Regions from separate parts of the Exiguobacterium sp. s46 genome, predicted to be linked through region 2. Evidence: predicted binding sites of a transcription regulator. Region 2 holds the regulator's gene; the other holds the start of a gene.

What was found. Region 2 encodes Rex, which represses fermentation and respiration genes when NADH is low (regulators of the CRP and FNR family bind a similar motif). Its sites were predicted from a motif close to TTGTGAAATATTTCACAA; they were not measured.
Region 1: the regulator Rex is predicted to act here: its motif matches at 4,809-4,826, upstream of adhE (bifunctional acetaldehyde-CoA/alcohol dehydrogenase).

What each region holds. Positions count from the first base shown of each region.
Region 1 covers NZ_JACSMY010000001.1:565,096-572,545, reverse strand. The annotation lists gene KNQ08_RS02915 (bifunctional 2',3'-cyclic-nucleotide 2'-phosphodiesterase/3'-nucleotidase) at 1-73, opposite strand, end outside; gene KNQ08_RS02910 (hypothetical protein) at 237-491, opposite strand; gene KNQ08_RS02905 (hypothetical protein) at 537-1,937, opposite strand; gene adhE (bifunctional acetaldehyde-CoA/alcohol dehydrogenase) at 2,129-4,723, opposite strand; gene KNQ08_RS02895 (beta-class carbonic anhydrase) at 5,060-5,611, shown strand; gene KNQ08_RS02890 (Na+/H+ antiporter family protein) at 5,926-7,245, shown strand; gene uptA (undecaprenyl phosphate transporter UptA) at 7,369-7,450, shown strand, end outside.
Region 2 covers NZ_JACSMY010000001.1:2,225,174-2,232,623, reverse strand. The annotation lists gene KNQ08_RS11500 (hypothetical protein) at 1-95, opposite strand, end outside; gene KNQ08_RS11495 (ATP-binding cassette domain-containing protein) at 95-1,996, opposite strand; gene KNQ08_RS11490 (redox-sensing transcriptional repressor Rex) at 2,164-2,823, shown strand; gene KNQ08_RS11485 (twin-arginine translocase TatA/TatE family subunit) at 2,823-3,020, shown strand; gene tatC (twin-arginine translocase subunit TatC) at 3,028-3,807, shown strand; tRNA gene KNQ08_RS11475 (tRNA-Ala) at 3,912-3,987, shown strand; gene KNQ08_RS11470 (S8 family serine peptidase) at 4,212-7,450, shown strand, end outside.

The sequences.
Region 1 (7,450 bases), 1.7 Mb from region 2:
TGACTTGAACGACTGGTACGAGCATCGGTGCGATCAATGTCGACGCGATGACGAGTTTCGTTGCTTTTTTCATATGGATTTTCCCCCCAGGATGTTTTGACTGCTTCATTAATTTAGCATGGTTCGATTATAGCTAATAGTCCTTTCAAATAGGTCGGACATCCGTCTTATTTAACCTACTTAACTAATTCCAAATACTGGCTTAACATTGTTGATTTTACCTTTACAAACCAAGTTTACATGGTAAAAAAAGGAGATGATGCAAATGAGATGAACCACGCAAAAAAACGATACATTTCAGGACATAAACCTGAAAACGTATCGTTTATGCTTGATGTAGAACGTAACTGTTCCTTCTCGACTCCTACAGGCAAAGAAAGCATGTTTTTCGCTTTCGTCAGGGTCAGGTGAAACTCGATAGACGAAACGATACCGCGGATTACCTCCCGCATGTGGAAAGCGGCAATGACAGCAACGTTCGTCGTCCCCATTCAGGGTACATCTCCTAGTGGAGGAGCTTCATCACTCCACGTCCCTTAAACCGCTTTGTCTGGCTTGCGTCTTACGACATAACCAAGAATTCCACCAAGTAACGCAAGCCCTGCGGCGTATAGTACTGTCCAGCCTGCCGTCTGTTGAGCGAACTCGAATAAGACGTCACTGCGCCATTTCATTGCGAACTGAACGTACGAAGCTTGACTGACGATGAAGCTGATGACACCGATCGCGATCGCAAAGACGAACGGATCGATGATCGATTTGAAGCTTCGGATACTACAGACGAAGTAGATCGCAAACGTTACAAGCAACAACACCCAATACGCACTCTCACTGGAGACATTCGGTGGCGTCGCTCCTGCCGATTCCGCATCAATCACTTGAATCGTCTGCCGCGCGACGCCGTAATCAACAGGATTGAGCTTCAATTGTGTTGCTGACAAATCAGGACGTTCTCCACCGAGTAACGTCAACAATTGTTCTGTCACCCGGTCCGTGTCGATCCCATCGACGACTTTTTGGATCGAGTCATTGAGCTGATCCGTTGAGGTCTCCCCGTTCAACATCGAGACGGGGATTTCCGCATTCGCTCCAAGGACGTCTGCTTGATACACGACTTGACCGCCGTGGATCCAGTCGTACATCCCGCCACTTCCGGCGTTCAGACTCGCGACGGTGAGTGCCGTCCGTAGTGAAGAATCGCCGTCATATTCCGCTTCGTCCTGTACCGTAAAGACGAGTTGAAGCGTACTTGCGAGCATCAAAATCAGTAAGCTGGCACGTCCAGCAGCTGTCAGACCGGATAACTTTTGCGGGAAGAACGCCATCCAACCAAGCAAACTGACGACGAGAAGCGGTAAGATGCCACTCATCGCATAGCCGTCTTGTAACGAGAGGAATGGCACGTCGTTTCCGCGTCCGGCAAGGACGAACCAGATGATCCCGACGGTTAAGAAGAAACTAACCAATCGAATCGTCCACCCAAGACGACTTGCCTTAATCCGTAATACTAAAAATAACAGGACAATCAAACCGATGCCAAAAACGGAATAGAGTAACGTGCCGTAAGAGACATCAAACGTAAGTGGTGCAAGAACTTGCTTTAAGTCAATCCCAAACAACGATAAGACGTCGCCGGCAGAACTCGCATCGAGCACCTGATTGATGATCCCTTCCCGGACCGCGCTCGGCATCGTGATCGATAGCCCACCGACGAACAGAAGTATCAATGACACCGTGATGTCTGCATCTTTCCAGGAGACGTCCGCCTGTTGCATCTGCGTCACAAGATCCTGATAGTCTGAGGATGAGGTGATTTGTGAAGTCAAAAATGCCATCACACCATAGATGACACCGAAAAAGATGAGACCGATGAGGACGCCAAACAGGACATCCCAGACGGAAAACCGTCGTTGTTTCCTTTCTTGCCTTGACTCCATCCCATTTCCTCCTTTTAATGTCTGATGTTTGAATATTCCTGCTACAGCGAAACCAAAAACATCAATTTCATTCAACAGCCATTATATCCCACCTTTTCTCTGACTGTCTCCACTGATTTCCAAAATAAAAACCGACTTCTCACAGTGAGAAGCCGGTTGAACGATCAGGTGCCATGGTATTTTTTTCTCTATTAGATGCCTTCGTATGCTTGTTCCATGATCGTCCGTAACTCAGCGACAAGCGGCATCTTCGGATTCGCCGTCGTACATTGATCCTCGAAGGCATCGACTGCCATCTTATCGAGTTTTGCCTCGAAGTCTGCTTTTTGAATGCCTTGCGCCTTGAATGACATCTTGATGTTGAGACGTTGTCCAAGATCAGCAACGGCTTGGATGAGGGATTCGACCCCTTGCTCCGTCGTTGCTGCCGGAAGACCGAGGTAGCGTGCGATGTCGGCATACCGTTCATCCGCAACGAATGATTCGTATTTCGGGAATGCTGCTAGTTTCGTTGGACGTGATGCGTTATAGCGAATGACGTGTGGCATCAGGATCGCGTTCGTCCGTCCGTGTGGCGTATGGAACTCGCCACCGATTTTGTGCGCGATCGAGTGGTTGATGCCGAGGAAGGCGTTCGCGAATGCCATCCCTGCCATCGTTGACGCATTGTGCACTTTTTCGCGTGCTTCAGCGTCTGATCCGTTAGCATATGCTCGTGGCAAGTAGTCGAAGATCATCTTGATTGCTTTGAGTGCCAGTCCATCCGTGTAGTCGTTCGCAAGCACCGAGACGTATGCTTCTGTCGCATGCGTCAAGACATCCATTCCGGTATCAGCAGTGATTGAAGCTGGGACGGTCATGACGAATTCTGGATCAACGATTGCGACGTCTGGTGTCAATGCATAGTCAGCAATCGGGTATTTGACGTTTTTCTCTTTATCCGTGATGACGGTAAACGGTGTTACTTCTGAACCCGTACCAGAAGTCGTCGGAATCGCGACGAACTTCGCTTGACGACCGAGTGTCGGGAATTGATACGCCCGTTTGCGGATATCGAGGAATTTTTGACGTAAGTTTGAGAACGTTTCGTTCGGTTGTTCATAGAAGAGCCACATTCCTTTTGCAGCATCCATCGCTGAACCACCACCGAGGGCGATAATCAAGTCAGGCTTGAAATCACGCATCGCTTGAGCACCTGTCTGAACAGTCGTCACCGATGGATCTGGTTCGACTTGGTCGAAGATCCGGTAACTGACGGACTGTGGTAAGTTTTGAATTACTTTATCGGCATACCCGAACTGTACCATCGTTGGATCCGTCACGATCATGACACGTGAGACGTCAGTCATCGACCGCAAGTACTGAACGGAGTTCTTTTCGAAGTAGATTTTTTCAGGGACCTTGAACCATTGCATGTTCACGCGTCGTCTCGCCACCTTTTTGACGTTGAGTAAGTGCTTCGCTGTCACGTTTTCAGAAACAGAGTTTTTCCCGTATGATCCACAACCGAGTGTCAGTGATGGTGTCAACTCGTTGTACAGATCACCGATTCCGCCATGAGCAGATGGGCTGTTGACGAGGATCCGGCAGGCTTTCATGCGGAGTCCGAACGCTGTCATCAAGTCATCGTTCGTCGTATGAATGACGGCTGTATGACCGAGACCACCGATTTCAAGCATCTGTTCGGCAATCGTAAACGCTTCTTCGGTTGAAGCGACGCGGTACGCACCGAGGACGGGACTGAGTTTTTCATGAGACAGTGGTTCTGCTGCTCCGACGTGCTCGAGTTCCGCGACGAGCATGACCGTTGTTTCCGGAACATCGATTCCGGCTTTTTCTGCGATCCATGTCGCAGGTTTCCCGACGATGTCCGCGTTGACGGCACACGTATCGGTTTTGATGACGAGTGATTCGAGGCGTTGTTTTTCTTCCGGTGTACAGAAGTAACAACCGAGTGCTTCCATTTCCGCACGAACCGTCGCATAAATCTCTTGGTCGACGATGACGGCTTGCTCAGACGCACAAATCATCCCGTTATCAAACGTTTTTGAAAGAACAAGATCGCTGACTGCCCGTTTGACTTTCGCAGACTGTTCGATGTAACACGGAACGTTCCCTGGTCCAACACCAAGTGCCGGTTTACCTGTTGAATACGCCGATTTGACCATTCCTGCTCCACCTGTCGCAAGGACCATGGCGATTTTTTCATGGTTCATCAAGACTTTCGTTGCTTCAAGTGATGGTTCTTCGACCCATTGAATACAGTCTTTCGGTGCTCCTGCTTTGATGGCTGCGTCGCGGAGTGTTTTCGCTGCTTCAACGGAACAACGTTGTGCCGATGGGTGGAACGCGAAGACGATCGGGTTGCGCGTCTTGATCGCAATCAATGCTTTGAACATCGTCGTTGATGTCGGGTTCGTGACCGGTGTGACACCACAGACGACACCGACGGGTTCAGCGATATATGTGATGCCGTTTTGGACATCTTCTTCTAAAATCCCGACCGTTTTTTCATGACGTAGACTGTTGTAGATGTATTCTGTCGCAAACATGTTTTTAATCATCTTATCTTCAAAGACACCGCGTCCCGTCTCTTCTGACGCGAGACGAGCGAGTTCGACGTGCCGTTCAAGTCCGGCAAGTGCCATATCCCGGACGATCGTGTCGATTTTTTCTTGATCGAATGTCAGTAATTCTTGTAATGCGCGTTGCCCTTTTTCAACGATTTGTCCAACTGCTTGTTCGACCGGCGTTGCCGTCGATTTTGTTTTTTCTTTCACAGCCATGAGTGGTTTCCTCCCTGTCGTGGAACGAATCTGAGTTTGATTTGCTAACCATTATGTCAGGAATGCCAAGCTGTTTTTCAATAGTTTGTGCTTTCCTTCACAAATCAATCATAACCCCTTTTTCCTGTTTTGTGCATGACCATCCTGTGAATTCCATCACACCTTTGATAGCGTTTACAACTGTTGTGAATTCCTCTTTTTCATCGTTTTGCTTCATGTACATAGATGTGTGCGATTTGTCACACCTCGCATTTTCGTGACTTGATAGCCGTTTCATCATCTTGTATTCTGATATGGGGTACATATTAAGAGCTACCACTAAAGGAGGACACTTGAATGTCAGTTGTACAGGAAATGCTAGCCTTCAACGAGCGATTCGTCGCCGAAAAACAGTATGAACAGTTCGTCTCGGATAAGTTCCCAGACAAAAAGGTCGTCATCCTGACGTGTATGGATGCCCGCTTGACGGAGCTCCTCCCACACGCACTTGGTCTTAAGAACGGGGATGCGAAGATCATCAAAAATGCCGGTGCTATCCTATCGCACCCATTCGGTTCCGTCATGCGCTCGATTCTCGTCGCGTTGTATGCTCTTGGTGCTGAAGAAGTCGTCGTCATCGGTCACCACGACTGCGGCATGAGCACGATTGATCCTAACCACATGATCAACGAGATGAAGGATCGGGGCATCGACCAACAGATTCTTCACACGCTCGAAGTATCTGGCGTTGATTTGAATCAATGGTTGCGTGGTTTCACGTCAGTTCAAGAAAGCGTCGCTCACTCGGTCAGCCTCGTGAAGAACCACCCATTACTACCACCTGGGACGAACGTTCACGGACTCGTCATCGATCCAGGGACTGGTAAGCTCGACGTCGTCGATTGCTGATCACTCTCTATAGAAGAAACGCAAATAGATTCGGATATTCTACTCCGTCTTAATTTAAAAATAACGTGCCATATTTTCTCGTAACGGAGAAGGATGGCACGTTTTTTGTATGAGTCATTTTCAGTGATCAAAACGCTTCTCACTTCATGCTTCGGGGTATAACAGAATGTAACTTCTTGTGGAGAGCTAAAAAGCGTATCATTCATCTTTTGATTACGAGGTCAGACTTTTACTCTTGACAGCATTCCAACATGGCTGTAAGATACTTTAGTATAGTACAGTGATAACAAAAGAAAGTGTGGTTTTACTGAATGATAAACGCCGTATTGTTTGCCGTCTTTTTACTATTTATTTTAGCGATCTTCCGCGTCCACATCGTGCTCGCGATGGTCATCAGTGCGTTTGCCGGTGGTCTTGTCGGTGGTCTTGACCTGACTGCGACGACAAAAGCATTCTCCGGTGGTCTTGGTGACGGAGCAGAAATCGCCCTTAGCTACGCGATGCTCGGTGCATTTGCCGTCGCCCTCTCGAAAACAGGTTTACCGGATGCACTTGCTCACTCTTTGATTGCGCGTTCGCGTGGTAACGCAAGTGCCGCTTCCGTCAAAAAATTAAAAGGATTCATCTTGTTCGCGATTCTCTTGCTTGCGATCAGTTCACAAAACGTGTTGCCGATCCACATCGCATTCATTCCAATCATCATTCCGCCGTTGCTCGGTCTCTTTTCTCAGCTTAAGATCGATCGACGCCGGATAGCGATCATCATGACGTTCGGTCTTGTGACACCGTACATGTTCTTACCGGTTGGATTCGGAGACATTTACCTCAATCAGATTTTGCTGAAGAACCTGAAGGCAAATGGTCTCGATACTGCTGGAGCTTCCGTCATCGAAGCAATGGCGATTCCAGCACTCGGAATGGTCGTTGGTCTCTTGATCGGTTTGTACACCTACCGGAAAGAGCGGACGTATGAGATTCGCGACATCGCACCGGACGATTATGAAATTCCGGTCATCACGAAAACGAAGCTTGTCTTAAGTGGAGTCGTCGTCATCGCGACCTTGATCGTACAACTACAGACCGGATCAATGATTCTCGCTGCGACGACGGGGTTGATTCTCTTCTTGCTGCTTCGTCTCGTTCGCTTCAGTGAAGCCGATGACGTCATTACACGCGGTATGCGCATGATGTCATTCATCGGTTTCGTCATGATTTCAGCGAACGGTTTCTCAAACGTCTTGCGTAAGACGGGCGATATCGAGCCACTCGTCGAGAATTCGAAAGCGTTGATGGGCGATTCACAACTCGTTGCCGCCTTCGTCATGCTCTTGATTGGTCTTCTCGTCACGATGGGGATCGGCTCGAGTTTCTCGACCGTTCCGATCATCGCTGCCATCTTCGTTCCACTTTGTATCCAGTACGGATTCAGCTTAGAAGCGACGATTGCCATCATCGGAACATCCGGTGCTCTCGGTGACGCGGGTAGCCCGGCGTCTGACTCGACACTCGGACCAACGAGTGGTTTGAATGCTGATGGTCAGCACGATCACATGCGAGAAACGGTCATTCCGACGTTCCTGCACTACAATATTCCATTACTCATCTTCGGTACGATCGCTGCGGTTGTATTATAAAAACAAGACGGATTCGCTGTCATCGCGGATCCGTCTTTTAAATTGTCTCCGTTTTTTTCCTTTTCATTTCGTCCTCGGTTCTCTAAAATAAAGGAATGAACTGATACAAAGGAGTTGTCTAACGTGTTATCTCAAGTCGTCAACCAGATTTTGCTTTCGCTTGCCGATCTCGGATATTTCGGCATCGCCCTCGGGTTGATGATTG
Region 2 (7,450 bases):
AAGGTGGACACGTAGTCTGCATACATCGGTACGAAATAAAGGATGCCGGATAGCAGTCCTTGAATCAAGTTAATGAAAAAGCTTTTCGTCCGCATCAGTGTTGGTTCTCCCATCGTTCCATCAATTCGAGTAGATCGACATCAATTTGGTCACGTTCTGCTGAAAGAGCTGTCGCTTTCGGAATATCGTTGAAGACTTCCGGTTCACAGAGCAATTGTTCAATTTCTGCCGAACGCTGTTCGAGCCGCTCGATGTCTTGTTCGAGTTGCTCGATCTGCTGACGGCGCTTGCGTTCTTCTTTCTGTGCTTCCTTGTCGATCGTCTTCGACGCCGTGACCTTTGCGGCTTTTGCTTCCTCGGCTTCAAGACGCGCAATCTCTTCTTGCTCCGCCTTCTTCTCCGTGTAGTACGAATAATCACCGAGGTATTCCGTCACGCCGGCTTCACTCATCTCGATGACGCGGGTCGCGATCCGGTCAATGAAGTAACGGTCGTGGGAGACGAATAGCAGCGTACCTTCGTAGTCGACGAGCGCGTTTTCAAGGACCATCTTCGAATCCAGATCCAAGTGGTTCGTCGGCTCATCGAGGACGAGGACGTTCGTCTTCCGGAGTTTCAGTTTCGCGAGCGCGAGACGTCCGCGTTCGCCACCGGATAACTCATGAACAATCTTGAAGACATCGTCACCGCTAAATAGGAATTGCCCGAGTACGGACCGGACTTCTTGTTCACGCATCAGTGGCCATTCGTTCCAAATCTCATCGATGACACGGTTCCGATCATTGAGTTCCGCCTGCTCTTGATCGTAATATCCGATCGAGACGCCGGTTCCGAAACGGAAATCACCGAAGAGGGGGCGTAAGCGGCCGACGAGGACTTTCAGGAGCGTCGACTTTCCGATTCCATTCGGTCCGACGAGTGCCAGCGATTCACCGCGTTGCAAGCGGAACGTGATGTCTTTTGAGACAGCTTCTTCGTAACCGATCGCCAGTTGATTGACTTGAAGAACGTCGTTCCCGCTCTGTTTTTCAATCGGGAAGGACAGGACCGTGCTACGCTCATCCCCATCTGGTCGGTCGAGCCGGTCGACCTTCTCGAGCCGCTTCCGGACACTTTGGGCACGTTTTGTCGTCGTCGCCCGGGCGATGTTCCGTTGAATGAAGTCCTGCATCTTCGCGATCTCTTCTTGCTGCTGTTCAAACTGCTTCATTTCCTGATCGTATAAGGCCGCTTTTTGCTCCAAGTACTTCGTATAGTTCCCCGTGAACTTACGACAGACATTGCGCGACAGTTCGTAGACGACATTGACGACTTGGTCGAGGAAGTACCGGTCGTGCGAGACGATCAGGACGGCACCACGATAACCACCGAGGTAGCTTTCAAGCCAAGCAAGCGTATCGATATCGAGGTGGTTGGTCGGCTCATCGAGAATGAGGAGCTCTGGTGCTTGCAGGAGCATCTTTGCTAAGGCAAGCCGTGTCCGTTGACCACCGGATAATGTCTGAATCCGGCGCGAGTAATCATCCGGATAAAAGCGCATGCCGTGCAAAACGGAGCGGATATTCGCTTCGAACTGATAACCACCGGCTTCTGAGAAGTCGTGTTGCGCTTGATCGTACGTCTTCAAGAGACGATCGTAAGCGACCGGGTCGTTCAAGATATGCTCCATGCCCATTTCGATTTCCATCCGGCGCAGTGTTCGTTCTTGTTCCTGGAGATGTTCGAAGACGGTCAGCATCTCGTTCCAGATCGTCTCATTCGATTCGAGACCACTGTCTTGCGCGAGATAACCGATTTTGACATCCTTGCCTTTCATGATGTCGCCCGAGTCATGACTGAGTTCACCAGCGATGATTTTGAGCAAGGTCGATTTACCGGCACCGTTTCGTCCGACGAGCGCAATCCGATCTCGCTCTTGTACTTCCAGTTTGATATTTTCTAAAATCGGCTCGACGCCGAATGATTTCGAGAGTTGATTGACTTGTAAGAGTATCATTTCCATCCATCCTTCCACCCTTTAGTCTATCACGAACAAAAGCGCAAGGTCCTGCGGAATATATTATTTGTGACTCTATGTGAAGTGGTTTACAATCAAGGAGAGTAGAAAGCTTTTTGCAAAGATTTGGGTGCCACGATGGATGTGGCCGAAGGGGGAACTGCAGGATGAATGGACCAGACACAAAAATTCCACAAGCGACAGCAAAACGGTTGCCGCTATATTATCGCTTCATCCAAAGTTTATACAATTCAGGCAAGCTCCGCGTCTCTTCTGCTGAGTTAAGCGAGGCGGTGAAGGTTGATTCAGCAACGATTCGTCGCGATTTTTCCTACTTTGGGGCATTAGGGAAGAAGGGGTATGGGTATAACGTTCAACATCTCTTAACGTTTTTCCGCAAAACCTTGAATCAAGATGAGGTGACGAATGTTGCCTTAATCGGGGTCGGTCATCTCGGAACAGCGTTTGCAAATTATAACTTTTTAAAGAATAATAGTACTCGGATAGTCGTTGCGTTTGATGCGGACGAAGAGAAGGTCGGAACAACGACGCATGACGTTCCAATCTATCATGTTTCGGACATGAAAGAACAAATCGAAGCGAATCAGGTCGATGTTGCCATCTTGACGGTTCCATCGCAGTTCGCACAGTCAGTAGCGGATGAGTTAGTCGAGTATGGTGTGACAGGCATCCTGAACTTTACGCCAGCGCGGTTGAACGTGCCAGCGAGCGTCCGGGTCCATCACATCGATTTATCGATCGAGTTGCAGTCGTTAGTTTATTTCATGAAGCATTATTCGCAATCAGCTGAAGGAGTGAAATCATAATGGAAAACCTTATCCCGCTCACACTAGGTATCGGACCAGCGAGCATCGGATTAATCGCGGTCGTCGCGTTGATCATCTTCGGACCGAAGAAGTTACCAGAATTCGGACGCGCTGCGGGTCAGACATTGAAAGAGTTCAAGAATGCCACGAACGGCATCATGGACGACGATAAAAAGGACGAACCGAAAGAGAAGTGATTGAATCATGACGGTTGATCAAGAGCAAAGCATGACGTCGCACCTTGACGAACTGCGCAAGCGGATCGTCTGGTCGCTTATCATCGTCGTCGTCCTGTTCGCTGTCGCATTTCCGCTCGTCCGACCGCTCGTTCGCTTCTTGCAAGCGGACTTAAAAGAGCTCGGCATCGGTTTGAATGCCTTCAACGTCGCCGATCCTTTAATGTTGTATTTGAATCTTGCGTTCATCATTGCGCTGATTTTAGCGTCACCGTTCTGGATGTATCAACTCTGGGCATTCGTCCGACCAGGACTTTATGACAAGGAGCAAAAAGCGACATTGACGTATATTCCGGTCATCTTCTTTCTATTTTTGGCTGGCGTAGCCTTCTCGTATTTCTGGTTGCTTCCCTTCTTGCTTGAAGTCTCAACAGATCTCGGGAAAGAGCTCGGAATCGAACAAGTCATTGGAGTCGAGAACTACTTCAGTTTCTTAATCCGATTGACGATGCCGTTCGGTCTTCTGTTCCAATTGCCGGTCGTGACGATGTTCCTGACGCGTCTTGGTCTCGTGACGCCATATTTCATGCGAAAGAATCGGAAATATGCGTACTTTGTGCTGTTCGTCGTTGCGGCATTGATCGCACCGCCGGATGTGACGTCACACTTGATGATCTCGGTGCCATTGTTCGTTCTCTATGAGATCAGCATCTTGATTTCTGCGCGGACGTACAAAAAGGTCTTGATCCTCGAGCAACAGGCAGAGCTTGAACGACAGGCGGACTTGATGCGTGAATTGAATAAATGAATCGTGAATTCCTTCCGACGATTTTGGAAGGGATTCTTTTTTATGAAAGCGTTCTTTTTATATTGATAAAGCAGTTAGTGATGCGTATACTAAAGATAATTCATGGGGGCTTAGCTCAGCTGGGAGAGCGTTTGGCTGGCAGCCAAAAGGTCGTCGGTTCGATCCCGATAGTCTCCACCAATACCAAATATCTAACTCCTCGAAGCGTCGAGGAGTTTTTATTTTACTCCCAGTTAAATTCCTTACAAATATAAAATGTCATGTAAAACAAATAAATTAAAAAAATAGACAAATATAAATTGTTTATTTCCATTAAATTCATTAAACTAAATATACAGAATTTTCGTTTAACTGTTTTATCAGTAGTACTACTATGGTTTTACAGAAAAGGGGAAAACGAACGCATGAAGAAGAAGATTGCACTTATGGCAGCCGTCTTAATGACGTCTTCCAATCTAGTCAGTGCGCAAGGTGCACTGTCGTCGCAAGACAAAGCAACGGGTCAAAAACCGCAAGCGCTCTCGCTGAAGAAATCGGGGCAAGAGAAGAACTACAAACAATCGGATAAAGTCCGTGTCGTCATCGAGATGGAAGAGAAGCCGGCGATTCAAATCGCCCAGGCTCAAAACAAGCGGTATAGCACATTGAGCAATGCCGAAAAAGAGTCGATCAAAGATCGCCTCGTCAGCGTCCAAAAATCGGTCAAGTCAGCCATCGCTAAAAAATCAATTCCCGTTACATATAAGGAGAGCTTCACGACCGTCATCAACGGATTCAGTGGTGAAGTTAAGTTCGGCGACATCGAAGACATTAAAAAACTCAACGGAGTCAAGAGCGTACATATCGCCCATGAATACGCGCGTCCGGAAGTTGCTAAAGGTGCAAAGCCAGACATGCTGTACAGCAAGGACATGGTCAATGCGAAGGAAACATGGCAGGACTATGGTTTTAAAGGGGAAGGAACAATCGTTGCCGTCATCGATACGGGAATCGATCCATCGCATAAGGACATGGTCTTGAGCCCTGAGACGAAGATCGATTTGACTTCTTCGAAAGTCGATAGTGCGAAAGAAACAAAAGGTTTAAAAGGAAAATACTTCACGGAAAAAGTACCGTACGGCTATAACTATGCCGATCACGATAGCGAAATCCGTGATTTAGGTGCGGGCGCATCGATGCACGGGATGCACGTCGCGGGTACGATCGGAGCAAACGGCGATGAAGCAAACGGCGGCATCAAAGGGGTCGCTCCGGAAACACAACTCCTCGCGATGAAAGTCTTCGGAAACGATCCAGGAATGCCATCGACATTCAGCGATATCTACATTAAAGCGATCGATGATGCGATTGCACTCGGAGCCGATGTCATCAACATGAGTCTCGGATCGACGGCATCGTTCGTCAATGCAGATGATCCAGAACAACGTGCAATCGTCAACGCGATGAACAACGGTATCTTGTGTGCGATTTCTGCTGGTAACTCGGCATTCGCAGGTCATGGTGCAGGTAACCCGTACACAGCGAACCCGGATATCGGTGTCGTCGGTGCCCCAGGTTTAACGAGCCAAGCACTCCAAGTCGCATCACTCGAAAATACGAAATTGACACTCGAAGGCATGGCGCTGACGATTGACGGTCAGGATGCTGGTTATTTGGCATACCAAAAACAAGATTCACCGAATCCGATTGCTGTCTTCGATAAAGAGAAGAAAGATGTCGTCTATGTCGGTGACGGTCAAGCTTCGAACTACGAAGGCAAAGACGTCAAAGGGAAAGTCGTCTTCGTCGTGCGTAACGGTGGTTTCAACTACGGTATGATCCAAGCAGAAGCTGAGAAGCAAGGGGCAGCAGGTGTCATCGTCCGCGGTCGAGTCGATCATGGGGATTACGTCAGCATGGCGCTCAACAATCCGACGATTCCACTCGTCACGCTTAGCATCGCAGACGGAAACGATCTTGAAGCAAAAGCAAAAGAGGGCAAGGCAATCGCTGTCACGTTCGACGGAAAAGCAGTCTCAGCCGATAACCCGGTCGCAGGACAAATGTCTGACTTCACGTCTTGGGGTGTCACACCAAGCCTTGACTTCAAGCCAGAAATCACGGCACCAGGTGGAAAAATCTACTCAACGCTCAACGATAATGAGTATGGTGTCATGAGTGGAACATCGATGGCGGCACCACACGTTGCTGGTGGAACGGCACTCGTCATGCAACGGATCGCGAAGGACTTTAAAGTCGATGGTGCGACACGCGTTAAGCTCGCGAAGAACATCTTGATGAACACGTCGCGTCCGCAACTCGATCAAGGAAAATACAATGCGCAGCTAAAAACAGGCAACTTCTACTCCCCACGTCGTGAGGGAGCTGGATTGATGGATCTTCGTGCTGCCATGAAGACACCAGTCGTCGTCACAGAGACGAAGTCGGGTGAAGGTAAGGCATCCTTGAAGGAAGTCGGCGAGAAGTTCACGTTCACGCTTGATTTGAAAAACTACAGCAGTGAAAAAGTGACATATAAGTTAGCCGGAACGGTTCAATCGGATCTCGGTGCAGAAGGATCGAACTTCCTCGAAGCAAACGGCATCTTTAAAAAGGGAACGATCGGTACAGTGGATGCAAACAAAGGCACATATCCGATCTCATTCGCAGTTGGCTCGAAGAAAGCAAGTTCGGTCTCGATTAATCCGAAGAGCTCAACGAAAGTCAGTGTATCGGTCGATCTGAAGGATACAACGGACTGGGCAAACGAACTTCCGCTCGAACAAGTCTTTGAGAACGGCTACTTCGTCGAAGGATTCGTCCGTCTGATCGATACGAAGAGTAAGAATCCAGAATTGACGGTTCCTTACGTTGGCTTTAAAGGAAAATGGGATCAAGCTCCGATTCTAGACGCACCATTGTACGATGAAGACAACACGTTCTATGGTTTGACAGGTCTAGCGACAGAAGTGAAGGATAACTTCGAATTCCTTGGCGCAAACGCTGCTGGAGATGTCGTCGCGAACAAAGTTTCGTTCTCACCAAACAACGATGGTAGCGCAGATGAAGCCTTCCCGATCATCTCGTTCCTCCGTAATGCGAAAAAAGTCGAGTACTCGATTCTTGACCGGAATAAAGCAACGCTTCAGAAGCTCGATACGCAAACGGACGTCGTCAAGAACTACTACGATAGCGGTTCAGAGGACGGATACACACCAGTCACAAGCGCTGCTTGGGACGGAACGATCAACGGGAAACCGGTCAAGGATGGTCTTTACTACTACAAAGTCAAATCCGTGATCGATTATCCAAATGCAAAATGGCAGTCGAATCTCTTCCCAGTCTATATCGATACGAAAAAACCAGCTGCAACTGTGAAGTGGGATGCGTCGAAATCAACGCTCTCGTGGACAGCAGGTGACCAAGGAACAGGTGTCGCGTCATACGATATTCTCGTCAATGGTAAGAGTGTCTTGAAACAACCGCTTGCTGCAACAGAAAAAGCGTACACGTTGACGGATCTTCCAGAGCGCGCGAAGATTGCCTTCGTCGTGAAGGATTATGCAGGAAACAGTGTGAAAAAAGACGTCAACACGACAGGTGTCGATAAAGCGGTACCGAACGTTCAAATCGATACACCAGTCGCACTTGGTCTTGCGACATC